Regions from separate parts of the Glaciecola sp. MF2-115 genome, predicted to be linked through region 1. Evidence: predicted binding sites of a transcription regulator. Region 1 holds the regulator's gene; each other region holds the start of a gene.
The links. Region 1 encodes sigma-54, which starts transcription at its own class of promoters, with help from an activator protein. Its sites were predicted from a motif close to GTTGGCACGNNNNTNGNNT; they were not measured.

Region 1 (3,171 bases):
GTTTCGCACATCAACACTGACAGCGACGTTTTCGCTTTCATCAGCTAATGTGTGGATAAGAGTCGGGAGGAGATTGACTGGAATATTATCAACGCAATAGTAGCCTAAATCTTCTAAAGCTCTGAGTGCAATTGACTTGCCTGAACCTGAGCGACCACTGATAATCAAAAGCTTCACGTATATAGGACCTTATAATCTGTTGACTGTTACTGAACGGTATTTCATTTAACCGCGCTGTCGGCTTTCTTAGGCTAAAGCGGATATGATTTCATCTCGGCTTTTTGCGCTTCTTATGGCTTTAACAATACTATTTTCACTGAGTTTTTGGGCAATGGACGATAGCGTTTGAAGATGTTCTTGCGTTTGTTCGCTAGGGACTAATAAAGCAAAAAAAATGTCCACGGGTTTGTCATCTATAGCATCAAACTCAATCCCTTCTTCACTCGTTACAACAATGGCGACAATATCACTTATACCCTCAATGCGACCATGTGGAATAGCTATACCATTACCGATACCAGTGCTTCCCATTTTTTCTCGAGCTAACATGCTAGACAAGACGTCGCCGATATCTAATTGTGGATTTTCTTTGACCGCAATTTCGCTAATGACTTCAAAAATTCTTTTTTTGCTTTGGCACTGAACCGCACATTCAGTGCGATCCAGTGAAATAATATCAGATATAATCATAATACGTTGACGACTAATGTCGCTTTGATTTTTCCTTATGTTTGATCACTTGGCGATCTAACTTGTCAATTAATCCGTCTATGGCGGCATACATATCATTATGTTCAGCATTAGCGTGCACCACATCACCTTTTAAGTGTAGTGTCGCCTCAGCTTTTTGCTTGATTTTTTCTACATTCAATACGACATGGACATTGCTTATATGGTCGAAATGTCGCTCTAACTTTTCGAATTTGGTGTCGACGTATGCTCTGAGTGAATCGGTAATATCAACGTGGTGACCAGTTAGATTTATTTGCATAATGTTACGTCCTCTTATGTAGTCTACAATAGACTTTTTCGTTGGTTCGACGGGGGAATCGAGAGAGACTCTCGATATTTCGCAATGGTTCGCCGTGCAACTTGAATACCTTGATCGGCCAACAACTGCGCAATCTTGCTATCACTAAGTGGTTTACTCGCTACTTCTGCAGCTACAAGCTTTTTGATTAATGCTCGAATGGCTGTCGATGAACACTCTCCGCCTGATTCGGTTGAAACATGACTAGAGAAGAAGTACTTAAGCTCAAAAATCCCTCTAGGTGTATGCATATATTTCTGAGTGGTCACTCGAGAAATAGTTGATTCGTGCATGTCCACCATTTCAGCAACATCATTCAAGACCATTGGACGCATCATTTCAGGCCCATGCTCAAAAAATCCCATTTGTTGCTGAACAATACAATGAGATACTTTTAGTAAAGTTTCATTGCGGCTTTCTAAGCTTTTAATAAACCATTTTGCTTCTTGTAGATGTGACTTTATATATTGAGAATCGTTCGAATTTTTTGTGCTTTTACTAAGCGCTTCGTATTCTTTATTGACAATTAAGGGCGGTAAAGAGTCGTCGTTTAACTCCACAGTCCAACGGCCATTTTTTTTCACAACCGTTACATCAGGAATGACGTATTCAGAATCTTTAACGGGGATCGCGCTGCCTGGGCGAGGGTTGAGAGTTTGCAACAAACGCATTGCTTCACGCAGTTGATCTTCTTTCAAACGCGTTTTACGCATTAATGTTCGATAATCTTTGCTGCTCAGAAGATCACAGTGCTCTGTAAGTAACAATCTTGCTTCAGCTAACCACGGTGTGTTCGAATCGAATTGCGCCAATTGCACCATTAAACATTCTTGCGGGCTGCGAGAACCAGCGCCAATTGGATCAAACATTTGAATACGCTTTAATACACATTCAACTTCGTCCAGTTCGATCTCTTCGTTTTGTAAACTATCTAATATTTCTTCGCAGCTAACAGTTAAGTAACCAGATTCATCAATAGAGTCGATAATAGCTATTGCGATCGAACGATCAATTTCTGAGAAGGGGGTTAATTCCATTTGCCAAATAAGATGGTCTTGAATGTTCTCAGTCGTTTCGCCCTGAAACACATAATCATCGTCAGCGGGACCATTAGATATGTTCGCTGGTGCAGAAGATGAGCTCATGTAGTCTTCCCATGAGCTATCTATGGGTAAGTCGTCGGGTATTTGATTGTTTTCGAGAGCATCGTGGCTATCAACATTATCTGAATTATCAGCGCTCAAATTATTCGTATCAAGATCACCTTGAGTATCTGAGTCATTATTAGAGTTTTCACCGTTGCGATCTGATTCATCTATTTCTAATAAAGGATTAGAATCAAGCGCTTCTTGAATTTCTTGTTGTAAATCAAGAGTAGATAGTTGTAGTAATTTAATCGCCTGCTGAAGTTGCGGCGTCATTGTTAGTTGTTGACTAAACTTTAACTGCAATGAAGGTTTCATCGATTTCCTTCAGTGCTTTTTAGAGGTAAATTTTCCCTATTACTAAACATGATACACCTATAGTACAAATTGGTCGCCGAGATATACGTCTCTTACTTTTTGGTTACTGAGTACCTCATCAGCAGTTCCTGATGCAATCAGTTCACCGTGACTCACAATATAAGCTTTTTCACACACATCTAAAGTTTCTCTTACATTATGGTCTGTAATCAATACACCTATGTTTCGTTCTTTTAATTGCTGAATTATCTTCTTTATATCATTAACAGAAATTGGGTCAACACCGGCGAAGGGTTCATCGAGCAAAATAAATTTTGGATTGGCTGCCAAAGCCCTCGCAATTTCAACACGGCGGCGCTCTCCACCGGATAAACTCATCCCTAAATTATTTCTAATATGGTTGACATTAAACTCATCCATTAAATCGTCAGCTTGTTGTTCACGTTGATCTTTTGTGAGCTCTTTGCGAGTTTGTAGAATAGCCATTAAGTTTTCATAAACTGTTAATTTACGAAAAATAGATGCCTCTTGAGGTAAATACCCGATGCCGTGACGAGCGCGCTCATGCATGGGCTGTATCGACATATCGAGTTGGTCGATACAAATCTCGCCTTTATCGAGTGGCACTAAACCCACGATCATATAAAACGTGGTTGTTTTACCGGCACCGTTAGGACC
Region 2 (3,171 bases), on a different contig from region 1:
TATCGCCGATGGCGAATATAAGATAAACCCTGAAGTATTGGCGCAAAAAATTGCCAAATTGGAATCTCAAATTTTCGGGAATGGAGCTTAGAATCTAAATGATCACAAGTTTATTGAGCGCGATTGATAAACAAGCAGAACAGTTAACTGCCCTTAAAGCACTATTGGAAACTGAACTGCACCTGATCAGCTCGAGAGAGCCAGAGACGCTAATGGGCTTGTTGAAAGAAAAGGAAGAGCTCCTTACTCATATCGAAGAGCAGGATAGTTCAATATCTTCGTTATTTGAGAAAGCGAAAGCGAATGGTGATAGCACCGAAGATGCTTTAGCAGCAATGAATGGTTGTAATGCCATTATTCATGAATGTAAATATTTGACACAAATTAATGCAAAGTCAGTTGAACAAGGCCAACTTCGCCTTACTCACTTGCGTAATCTGATGATGGAGCTTCGTGCTCGTGAATCAATGACTTATGATCGCAGCGGTAAAACGACTGGCGATGCTGGTTCGAAGGGCTTCACAGCCTGAAAGATCAGTTTAGAAACTAATACGAAAAAAAAGCCAGCTTTAAAGCTGGCTTTTTTTGCTTTGTTGAAACACTCACTTTAATAGTAAGTAACTTTTCGGATTTTCTTAGGTTTCGCTGTTGATAGATATATATCGTATACCCTCGACATATCAAGTTCTAACTCCGTAGCATAGGTGTCCTCTCCTACTGGGTAGGTTTTGACTACACGAGCTCCACGGATAACGCCTTCTACCGAACTTTTCAACTGGTTATTTGTGAGGACTAAATTTGCCAACTCTTGTTCGCCGTCAACTTTTTGTCCAAAAACTTGCTCAGCTAATTCACGATAAGCATCTAGCTTCGACGCTTTAATCGCCATTAAGGTTTTTGTAGATTCATCTCCACCTAGTTGAGCATCAATGGGTGCATAACCTACTGCATTTAAGACAGGGTATGTCCCTGGCTCTATTGTTTCCCACTCGACATGCTTTGTGAACATTGAGCTGCAACCTGATAGCCCCAAAAGTGTGATAAGTCCTACCGACGCAATTGCAGTGCGAACCTTAGTGACGCCTGACTTGTTCATATTTAGCATAAATTACCTATATGTATTCTTACTACTGTTTGTTATGACTGATTAGGACTCAAACAAAGCTGAAATATCTAGCTTGCGTAATCATAAATTAACCAACCATTCTCGATAGATTAAGCAATGCAAAATATGAACCATGATTCATCATGTCGGAGTGAAATGTGTGCAAAACAGGAAATACCCTGTGTAAAGAAGATGAAACTCATACTGTGGCACATAACTTGTATAGCATTACGTAGTAAAGCATTCAATGCGCTAATTATTAACAATGCGCAGAAATGAATATGCGCTGTAAAGAATAAGTGCAGTAATGAATAATATAAGCCATATAAGTGAATTGACCAATGAAATTACAATCTGTTATTAAGCAAAAGCTTTTCATAAACAGCCGCAAAACTCTGAGCTTTGCGGTTCTATTAGGCTCAATCCTACTAAGCTTTGCTACCAACGCAGCCTGGTTTTCAGCTACGGGACAAGCGGCAATTCTAAATGGCGATAAAACGGCGGCCCGGCACCAAGCGACAGAAGAAGCCATAAAGCAGGCTCTACTATTTGCCGGCGCCTCTGTTAGAAGCGTGCAACAAATGACGAATGGCCTATTAATGGATGACCATATTGAAATTCGATCCAGTGGCGAAGTGAACACACTTGAATTGATTGATGAAGTGTATTCGGATGGTTACGTCACAGTTTCGATTCGTGCTGATATTTTTTCACAAGAATCACAATGTTCAGCAGCTGATTATACTAAGCGTTTAGCCACAACATATTTCCCTATACGCTATGGCGCCCAGGCTGCAGATGGCCAAATTCATGATCTAGGTGCTGCAGCAGCACATAAGCTTCAAGAAACATTCTCACAAATTAGCACAGGCTTAAGCTTAAGCGAAGTTGAGCCCTATACTCTTAATTGGCACAGCACGAATCAAAATATTCAAGCCGCTCGCCTTGCACAAAAAACAGATGTGCAATATGTCTTAGCAATCACAATTGATGACATCAGTGTTGAGCGCCAACAAGCTAACGCCTTTAAATTTTGGGATGGCGGCAGTGCAGTGCGCAATTTTGCTTACACTCTAACCCTTCTCAACGGCGCTTCCGGCGAAGAGTTACTAAAAAAACAATATCGTGTTTCCGAGGCTTGGGAGTTTGATATGACGAAGCAAATCGATGTTAACTCAGACCAGTTTTGGCGTAGTCGATATGGAAGAGCTGTTTTAGAAAGCTTACAAAAAGCAACTATCGATTTAGAGGAATACGCTGTTTGCGAGCCCACAATGGGCAGAATATTGGCGGTCTCCAACAATCAATTGCAAATTAACTTAGGTAAAAACCAAAACGTAAAAGCGGGAGACCAACTTACTTTATTTAGTCTCAAGCAAATCAGGGACAATTTTGGTCAAGAATATAAACAGTTTATATTGCACCCGACTACACTCGTTGTTACTCAAGTTTTTGCAGAGACCGCGACGGTGACAAGTCGTGACCGAAGCCTTCTGGGTAATATTCAGCCAAACGACTATGTTGCTCGACAATAGACTTGTCTTTATCAAGCGTATTGTTGAATAATAGTGATTAGTCGTCCTCGTGGCACAGCTGGATAGCGCGATCCCCTCCTAAGGTTCCAGTCATAGGTACTTTTAGTCACAAAGGTTTCGATTCACAGTTGTTTTCAAATTCGTTTTGTCACAAAATACTACAGGTCAACTCCACCCCTTAGTTTAACTGGATAAAACGAGGACCTCCTAAGTCTTTGATAGTGGTTCAAGTCCACTAGGGGTGGCCAATTTTTGTTCGATTTTGACTGGTAATCTTTGTAACATATTTGCTTATATTTTAAAGCTTGTGACCATGGTGTGACTAAATATACAAAAAACTGTTCACATTCCTCTGCGATTTTTTATTGCGTACATTCCTTCTACGATATATTTTCACAGCCTGTATTTGGTTATTTTTTCACTTTTACTAGAAGGTAATTATCTAGTGCGGCGCGGCCAAGGTAATTGACATTCTATACTTTACTGCTAGTTCTAAGCCCCTTCAGCCCCGTGGATACGGGAACACAAGAA
Region 3 (3,171 bases), on a different contig from region 1:
CAATATTCTCGGCTATATGCGCTGGCTTTATGGTTCAATTATTGGGTAATGAAGACAAAACAGACAAACCAATCGAGGAGGCTACATCTGAAACTAAGAGCTGCTGTCATAGTAAGCCCGTTGTAAAAAAAACCTCCTTAATGGAAAAGTTAAGCTCGTCTTTTACCTTTGGCTTTGGTCAATTACTACGTGACTTCATGGTGTGGTTTTTAATAGGTATTTTCTTTGCCTCCTTAGTGACCACTTTCGTGCCCGATTCATTTTTTACTGAGTATGGCCAAGGCGTATTTGCGATGTTACTAATCGTATTGATTTCAATTCCAATGTACGTTTGTGCAACAGCTTCAACGCCTATAGCCGTGGGTTTGCTAATGTCTGGTATATCGCCCGGAGCGGCTCTCGTATTCATGCTAACTGGCCCAGCAACAAATATAGCTACATTAATGGTAATAAAAAATGAACTTGGTAAAAGGGAATTACTTATTTATTTGCTTGCAATAGTCCTAAGTGCTGTACTCTCGGGGTTGCTATTGGATTGGTTGTTTACTTATTTTAACTGGCAACTTGATTTATCGCACGGTGAGCATTCAGATATGATGGGGATAATTTACCAAGCAAGCGCATTGATTTTAGCTGTGCTTATAGCGTATCAAATGCAAAAGCGTTATTTACCAAAGATACTAAATCGTAAATCAAACGCCTAATTAGAATTATAGTTTTAGCGCTTCTGAGGGGATGTCGAGGTAAAGCGTTACTCGTCGTCCTGCTCGATTAACAACGAACTTCAGAGTTTGAGCGTTTCTTACGTGCTTTTGAAGCTCAGCAAAGCTACTTTCATCATCAATATCAAAGTCGTTTACTTCCAACAGTACGTCGCCTTCCTTAAATCGAGCGGCACTGAACAAGTCTGGGTTTTGACCTGGGATGATTAGTTTACCGCCATCATTAAACAAGTTTGGTAAAAGCCTTACAATGTGTTCGATCTTGCGTGGACGTGAGCCTATTTCTTTAGCTGTCATTTCGTCAAACTCAACAAGCAGCTGTGATTCTTCTAAACTGTTTGTTTCACCCAATCTTAGTTCGTAGTCAACGGACTCAAACTCTAATACAACCGAGTTCTTATTAATTCGCTTCACATAAACGGAGGTATCATTTACTTGATCATCGACAGCGAACTCAGATATCTGACCTTCATTATTTAACTGAGTGTAACTCTTACTTGGGTCCTTACTATAAACCAAACCTAGCAATTTGATATCAAAAGGAAAAGCCTCATCAGCAATACCACTTTCGTCTTTTTTAGGACTGGTCTTTTTGATAGCTTGTTGTGATGCACTTATTACGTTATTGCTATTTTTGTTGACGTCAGTGGTAGCACTCACTTCTTCACTAGAATCTTCTCTAAGCTCAGTCGCATCATCCAATTCATAAATTGAATCGTCATTCATTGATTGATAACTGTATATGGTGATGCCAACAACCATAATAACGATTACGGTAACTAAAAACCTGTTCATTCGAGCTCCTTGAGATTCAAGTTATTGTAATCAAGAAACCCCTTTATCACCAACTTAGTTTCATTTTTTAATTTGAATTTACATATGACTTAAATAATGAATCAAAACATCAGATATCCACTTTTTAATTCAGATTTTTAGTCACTGCTTAAGTTAAAAAGTGGCTAAAAATAGAATAAATAGAAAAACTTCATGCATTTCAGCACCTTAAAATTTATTTAGATCTTGGCACACTGTGTGCATTAAGAGACACAAGCAGTAAAAAGTTTTAATTGGAGAAACACATGTCTATCAGCAATAACGTAAAAACGATGCTCTTCGCATCCATTGCATTTACAGGGCTCGCTGGAGTAGTTGCATCTAACGGTGTTACCAACCTTTTTCTTTCTGACGCAGATCAAAATGCAGTAGTAAGTAAAAAAGAGCAACCAAAATCATATATCGTTCAAGGTAAAGGCTCTGAAACACTTAAGACAGCTGTTAACAGCGTCGGCGGTAGCGTTTCAAGAGAATTCCCGATCATTAATGCAATCAGTGCCGTGTTAACACCGTCACAAGCTGAAGTTATCGCTAAATTAGATGATGTGCGTATACAGGATGACCGCTCAGTAGCTACCATGTCACTTGGTAACATCCTGCTTGATGGCAAGGCGCCCACGATTGATAACTATATTGCTACTCAAGTTGAGGCTGACAAATTGCACGACCTTGGAATTACAGGTAAAGGTGTAACTGTTGCGGTACTTGATAGCGGAGCTATTTTAGGCGGTGAGCATGGCGACGGTCTAAGATACGACTCTAACGCTAATAAAAGATTCTATGCGAAGTATGATGCAATTCAAGGTGTCCAAACTAGATGGTTAAATGACGATACCAATGGTCACGGAAGTCATGTTACAGGGATAATTGCGAGTAGTTATAGAGCACCAAATGGTAAGTTTAATGGTATCGCTCCGGACGTTTATCTTCTCTCAGTTAAGGCATTTGATCAAAATGGCCAAAGTAGCTACTCAAAAGTATTAGATGGTTTGAACTGGATTTATCACCACCGTAATTATTACAACATCAAAGTCCTTAACCTTTCTTTAGGTAGCGAAGTACAATCTAATTATTGGGATGACCCAATTAACCAAGCAGTATCTAAATTGTGGGAAGCAGGAATTGTTGTTGTTACTTCAGCTGGGAACTCTGGTCAAAATGATATGAGCATCACAGTGCCCGGGAACAATCCATACATTATTACTGTTGGTGCAATGACAGATAGCTACACACCGTTTGACTATAGTGATGACCGTGTAACTACTTTCTCTTCAACAGGTCCTACTATAGAAGGCTTCGTTAAGCCAGAGGTTGTGGCTTATGGTGGTCATATTGCATCTAAAGTTGACAAAACATATGCACTTGGCGAGTTTTTTGAAAGCCTTACAGGCGAGCAATATCAAGAAATTTCTGGTACTTCACAAGCTTCAGCCGTAGTTTCAGGTGTTGCAGCATTAATGCTTCAATATAACCCTTATCTAAGTCCTGACGACGTAAAATGCCGTATCATTTCTAGTGCTAAAATGGCTGCGACTACTAATGGTAAAATGGCATTTAGCCCATTTGAGCAAGGGCATGGAATGGTGAATGCATATGCTGCAGTTGCAAGCCAAAA
Region 4 (3,171 bases), on a different contig from region 1:
CAACATTCGAGTAACAGGAAAACTGCGCTATAACAGTGGCCTAGGCTTGGTAGATGCAGCCCTAAAAGGACTCGGTATTGTGCAACTGCCCGATTATTATGTGCAAGAGCATATTGAAAGTGGCGCATTGATTACTTTATTGGATAACTACCGAGAGCCCGATGAGGGAATTTGGGCCGTTTATCCGCATAATAGGCATTTGTCGCCGAAGGTTAGGTTGTTGGTGGATTATTTGGTTGAGGGTTTGGGGGGTAGCTAGCTTCTTATGTTTTAGATGGTTTAGTTTATAGAACTTTTTCTTGTTCATAAAAAAACATCAACAAAATTGTTGATGTTTTTCAATGTAATTATGTAGTTCTTATTTTGTGAGCTTCTTACGGCTGAAAACGAGCCCGATCAAACACAGTCCTAGCAATGCAAGAGCTTGAGGTTCCGGTATATCGGCCACTGAGTATTCAACATAAACAAGGCCATTGGCACCGTTACCGCCCGCAACTCGCGCCCCAGAAACTTGACCGTTATATCCTCCAGCACCGCCACCTGCGCCATAGCCCGCTCCACCTTTACCACTCCATGATTGAGCACCATCTCCAGCATTCGGTCCTGTACCATTAACTAAAATACCGCCAGCGCCACCGCCGCCAGCATGTGTACCAGTTCCACCAGCACCACCAGCGCCAGCTGACAAAATGTTATCTAAAAACCTTGCTAATGTTGCTGAGTAATCACCTGTTCCAAAACCAATAGGCATTGAATTACCAGATACGCAAGATTGGCCATTGCTGCCCAAAGAGCCACCAGCGCCACCTTGAGAACCTGCATTACATGCAGCACCACCACCGGAGCTACCATTGTGTCCGCCTCGGTTTATTCCGCTAACTACGCCACCACCATTAGCCACCAATAAACCACCGAAAGAAGAGGCCGTTCCAGCCGTTAAGCCAATAATACTATTTCCATTTGGGTCAGTTTGAGCGCCAGACCCACCGGTGCCAACGACAACGGCATACATATCTCCTGGGTTAACTAAAAAATTTCCAGAAGCAATATAACCAGCTCCACCTCCACCTTGGTGGCCGTTAGCACCGCCTCCGCCGCCACCAATTGCGAGTATATTTAATGTAGTTACCGTTGATGGCACTGTGAAGGTTTGATCTGCTGTTATGACAAAACTAATTATACCTGCATACGCAGATGACGCTGTAAACGCCATCGAAAATGCTACCACTTTGAGGCAGTTAGTAATTTTCATAGGTCCTCTCATTTGTTTGTTGTTTTGAGTTTGTGATCATTGTCACCAACCCACTGATTATTAATTAGGTTTATTTTATCCATTAATACCTGTAAGCAAGACAGCAAGAACCTAGCCAAAAATTAATTAGTTATTATTTTCAGATATTTAAAAAAAATATACGTACTTTAATATAGATTGTGTAAAAAAACCTGACAATGATTCTGGGCTTGCAGCGTTTCTCATCCTGCGTTTTTGTAAAGGCACATTTGTAAGCAATTGATATAGAAACGGCTCGTTCATTTAGGCTCTAAAGCTGTGTTTTTTTTATAGCAGAGTGAGTTTTTAAGTTAGGATACAAAAAAGCCCCGAATATACGGGGCTTCAGTGATTATCTGGCGGAGAGAGAGGGATTCGAACCCTCGTTAGGTTTAACCCTAAACACACTTTCCAGGCGTGCGCCTTCAGCCACTCAGCCACCTCTCCAATGGGCGCGTATAGTAAGTAAAAGCTTGGCAGCTTTCAAGTACTGATTTACGCATTTCCTTTCAATTGCATATTTAACTCGGCAGCAAAGCCAAGCATTCTATCTAAGGGTACTAAAGCGCGTTGGCGCAATGATTCATCAACGAAAATTTCTTTTCCTTCATGATTCAGTAATGCGTCTCTCATCGCTTCTAAGCCGTTCATTGCCATCCATGGGCAAAGAGCGCAACTTCTGCATGTTGCTCCGTTACCGGCTGTCGGAGCTTCGATAAACTCCTTGTTCGGTGACAACTGCTGCATCTTGTAAAAAATGCCTTTATCAGTAGCAACAATAAACTTCTGATTAGGAAGGTCTTGCGATGCTTTTATCAATTGAGAAGTAGAACCAACCGCATCTGCTATTTCAACCACACTAGCTGGCGATTCAGGGTGCACAAGTACTGCTGCATCTGGGTGCAAATGCTTCGCTTTTAGTAAAGCTTGGGCAGAAAACTCATCATGCACAATACACTCACCATTCCACATCAGCATTTCTGCACCGGTTTGTTTTTGAATATAGGCGCCTAAATGACGATCAGGGCCCCAAATTATCTTTTTACCTTGGCTGTCGAGGTGCTCGACAATCTCTAGTGCAATGCTTGAAGTCACTACCCAATCTGCCCTCGCCTTTACTGCTGCTGAGGTATTGGCGTAAACCACCACTGTATGGTCTGGATGTGCATCACAAAAAGCAGAAAACTCTTTCTCTGGACAGCCTAAGTCTAATGAGCAATTTGCTTCCAGGGTTGGCATGATCACAGTCTTTTCTGGGCTTAGAATTTTTGCAGTTTCACCCATGAATTTAACGCCAGCAACCAACAAGGTTTTTTGTTCTGCGTCACGACCGAAACGTGCCATTTCAAGTGAATCGGAAATGCAGCCACCGGTTTCTTCCGCTAAGGCTTGGATAACAGGATCGGTATAGTAATGCGCAACTAACACGGCATTCTTTTGCTGAAGAAGTATTTTGATTTCTGATTTCAATTGCTCAGCATAATCCGAAGTGATCGGAATAGGTTTTGCTGGGAATGGATAAGAAATACGTTCTGCTTGTACTGCGTTGGTCATATGCGATGTAAGTAATTTGTTGTCGTTTGCGTAGTATAACGCAGTGCAATACAAAGGTCACAAGTTGCAGCAATAAATTTTATAAGACAGGCTTGGGTTTTAGTGCGAAATTATGTTTTTTGAAATTTGGATGTAACTGAAGATAACAGAAAGAAGTGGTGGGTCGTGCTGGATTCGAACCAGCGACCAATTGATTAAAAGTCAACTGCTCTACCAGCTGAGCTAACGACCCCAATTGCGTTTCTTGCGTTGCGTATCTACCTCAACGGCGGCATATAATACTGAAATCGAAACGCGGTGCAACCTTTAAATGCAATTTATTTAATTTAATTAAAAAACTGCATGTA

Region 2: the regulator sigma-54 is predicted to act here: its motif matches at 1,311-1,329, upstream of ACKLNX_RS13220 (flagellar assembly protein FlgT).
Region 3: the regulator sigma-54 is predicted to act here: its motif matches at 1,742-1,760, upstream of ACKLNX_RS11970 (S8 family peptidase).
Region 4: the regulator sigma-54 is predicted to act here: its motif matches at 1,354-1,372, upstream of ACKLNX_RS17640 (PEP-CTERM sorting domain-containing protein).

What each region holds. Positions count from the first base shown of each region.
Region 1 is NZ_JBLBVM010000053.1:42,256-45,426, forward strand. It holds gene rapZ (RNase adapter RapZ) at 1-177, opposite strand, end outside; gene ptsN (PTS IIA-like nitrogen regulatory protein PtsN) at 247-690, opposite strand; gene hpf (ribosome hibernation promoting factor) at 704-991, opposite strand; gene ACKLNX_RS11155 (RNA polymerase factor sigma-54) at 1,015-2,493, opposite strand; gene lptB (LPS export ABC transporter ATP-binding protein) at 2,551-3,171, opposite strand, start outside.
Region 2 is NZ_JBLBVM010000055.1:6,418-9,588, reverse strand. It holds gene flgM (flagellar biosynthesis anti-sigma factor FlgM) at 1-91, shown strand, start outside; gene ACKLNX_RS13230 (flagella synthesis protein FlgN) at 99-530, shown strand; gene ACKLNX_RS13225 (LPP20 family lipoprotein) at 608-1,096, opposite strand; gene ACKLNX_RS13220 (flagellar assembly protein FlgT) at 1,447-2,640, shown strand; tRNA gene ACKLNX_RS13215 (tRNA-Arg) at 2,813-2,888, shown strand.
Region 3 is NZ_JBLBVM010000054.1:4,470-7,640, reverse strand. It holds gene ACKLNX_RS11980 (SO_0444 family Cu/Zn efflux transporter) at 1-704, shown strand, start outside; gene ACKLNX_RS11975 (hypothetical protein) at 711-1,517, opposite strand; gene ACKLNX_RS11970 (S8 family peptidase) at 1,802-3,171, shown strand, end outside.
Region 4 is NZ_JBLBVM010000056.1:556,450-559,620, forward strand. It holds gene ACKLNX_RS17635 (LysR substrate-binding domain-containing protein) at 1-259, shown strand, start outside; gene ACKLNX_RS17640 (PEP-CTERM sorting domain-containing protein) at 359-1,252, opposite strand; tRNA gene ACKLNX_RS17645 (tRNA-Ser) at 1,628-1,717, opposite strand; gene nadA (quinolinate synthase NadA) at 1,766-2,824, opposite strand; tRNA gene ACKLNX_RS17655 (tRNA-Lys) at 2,981-3,056, opposite strand.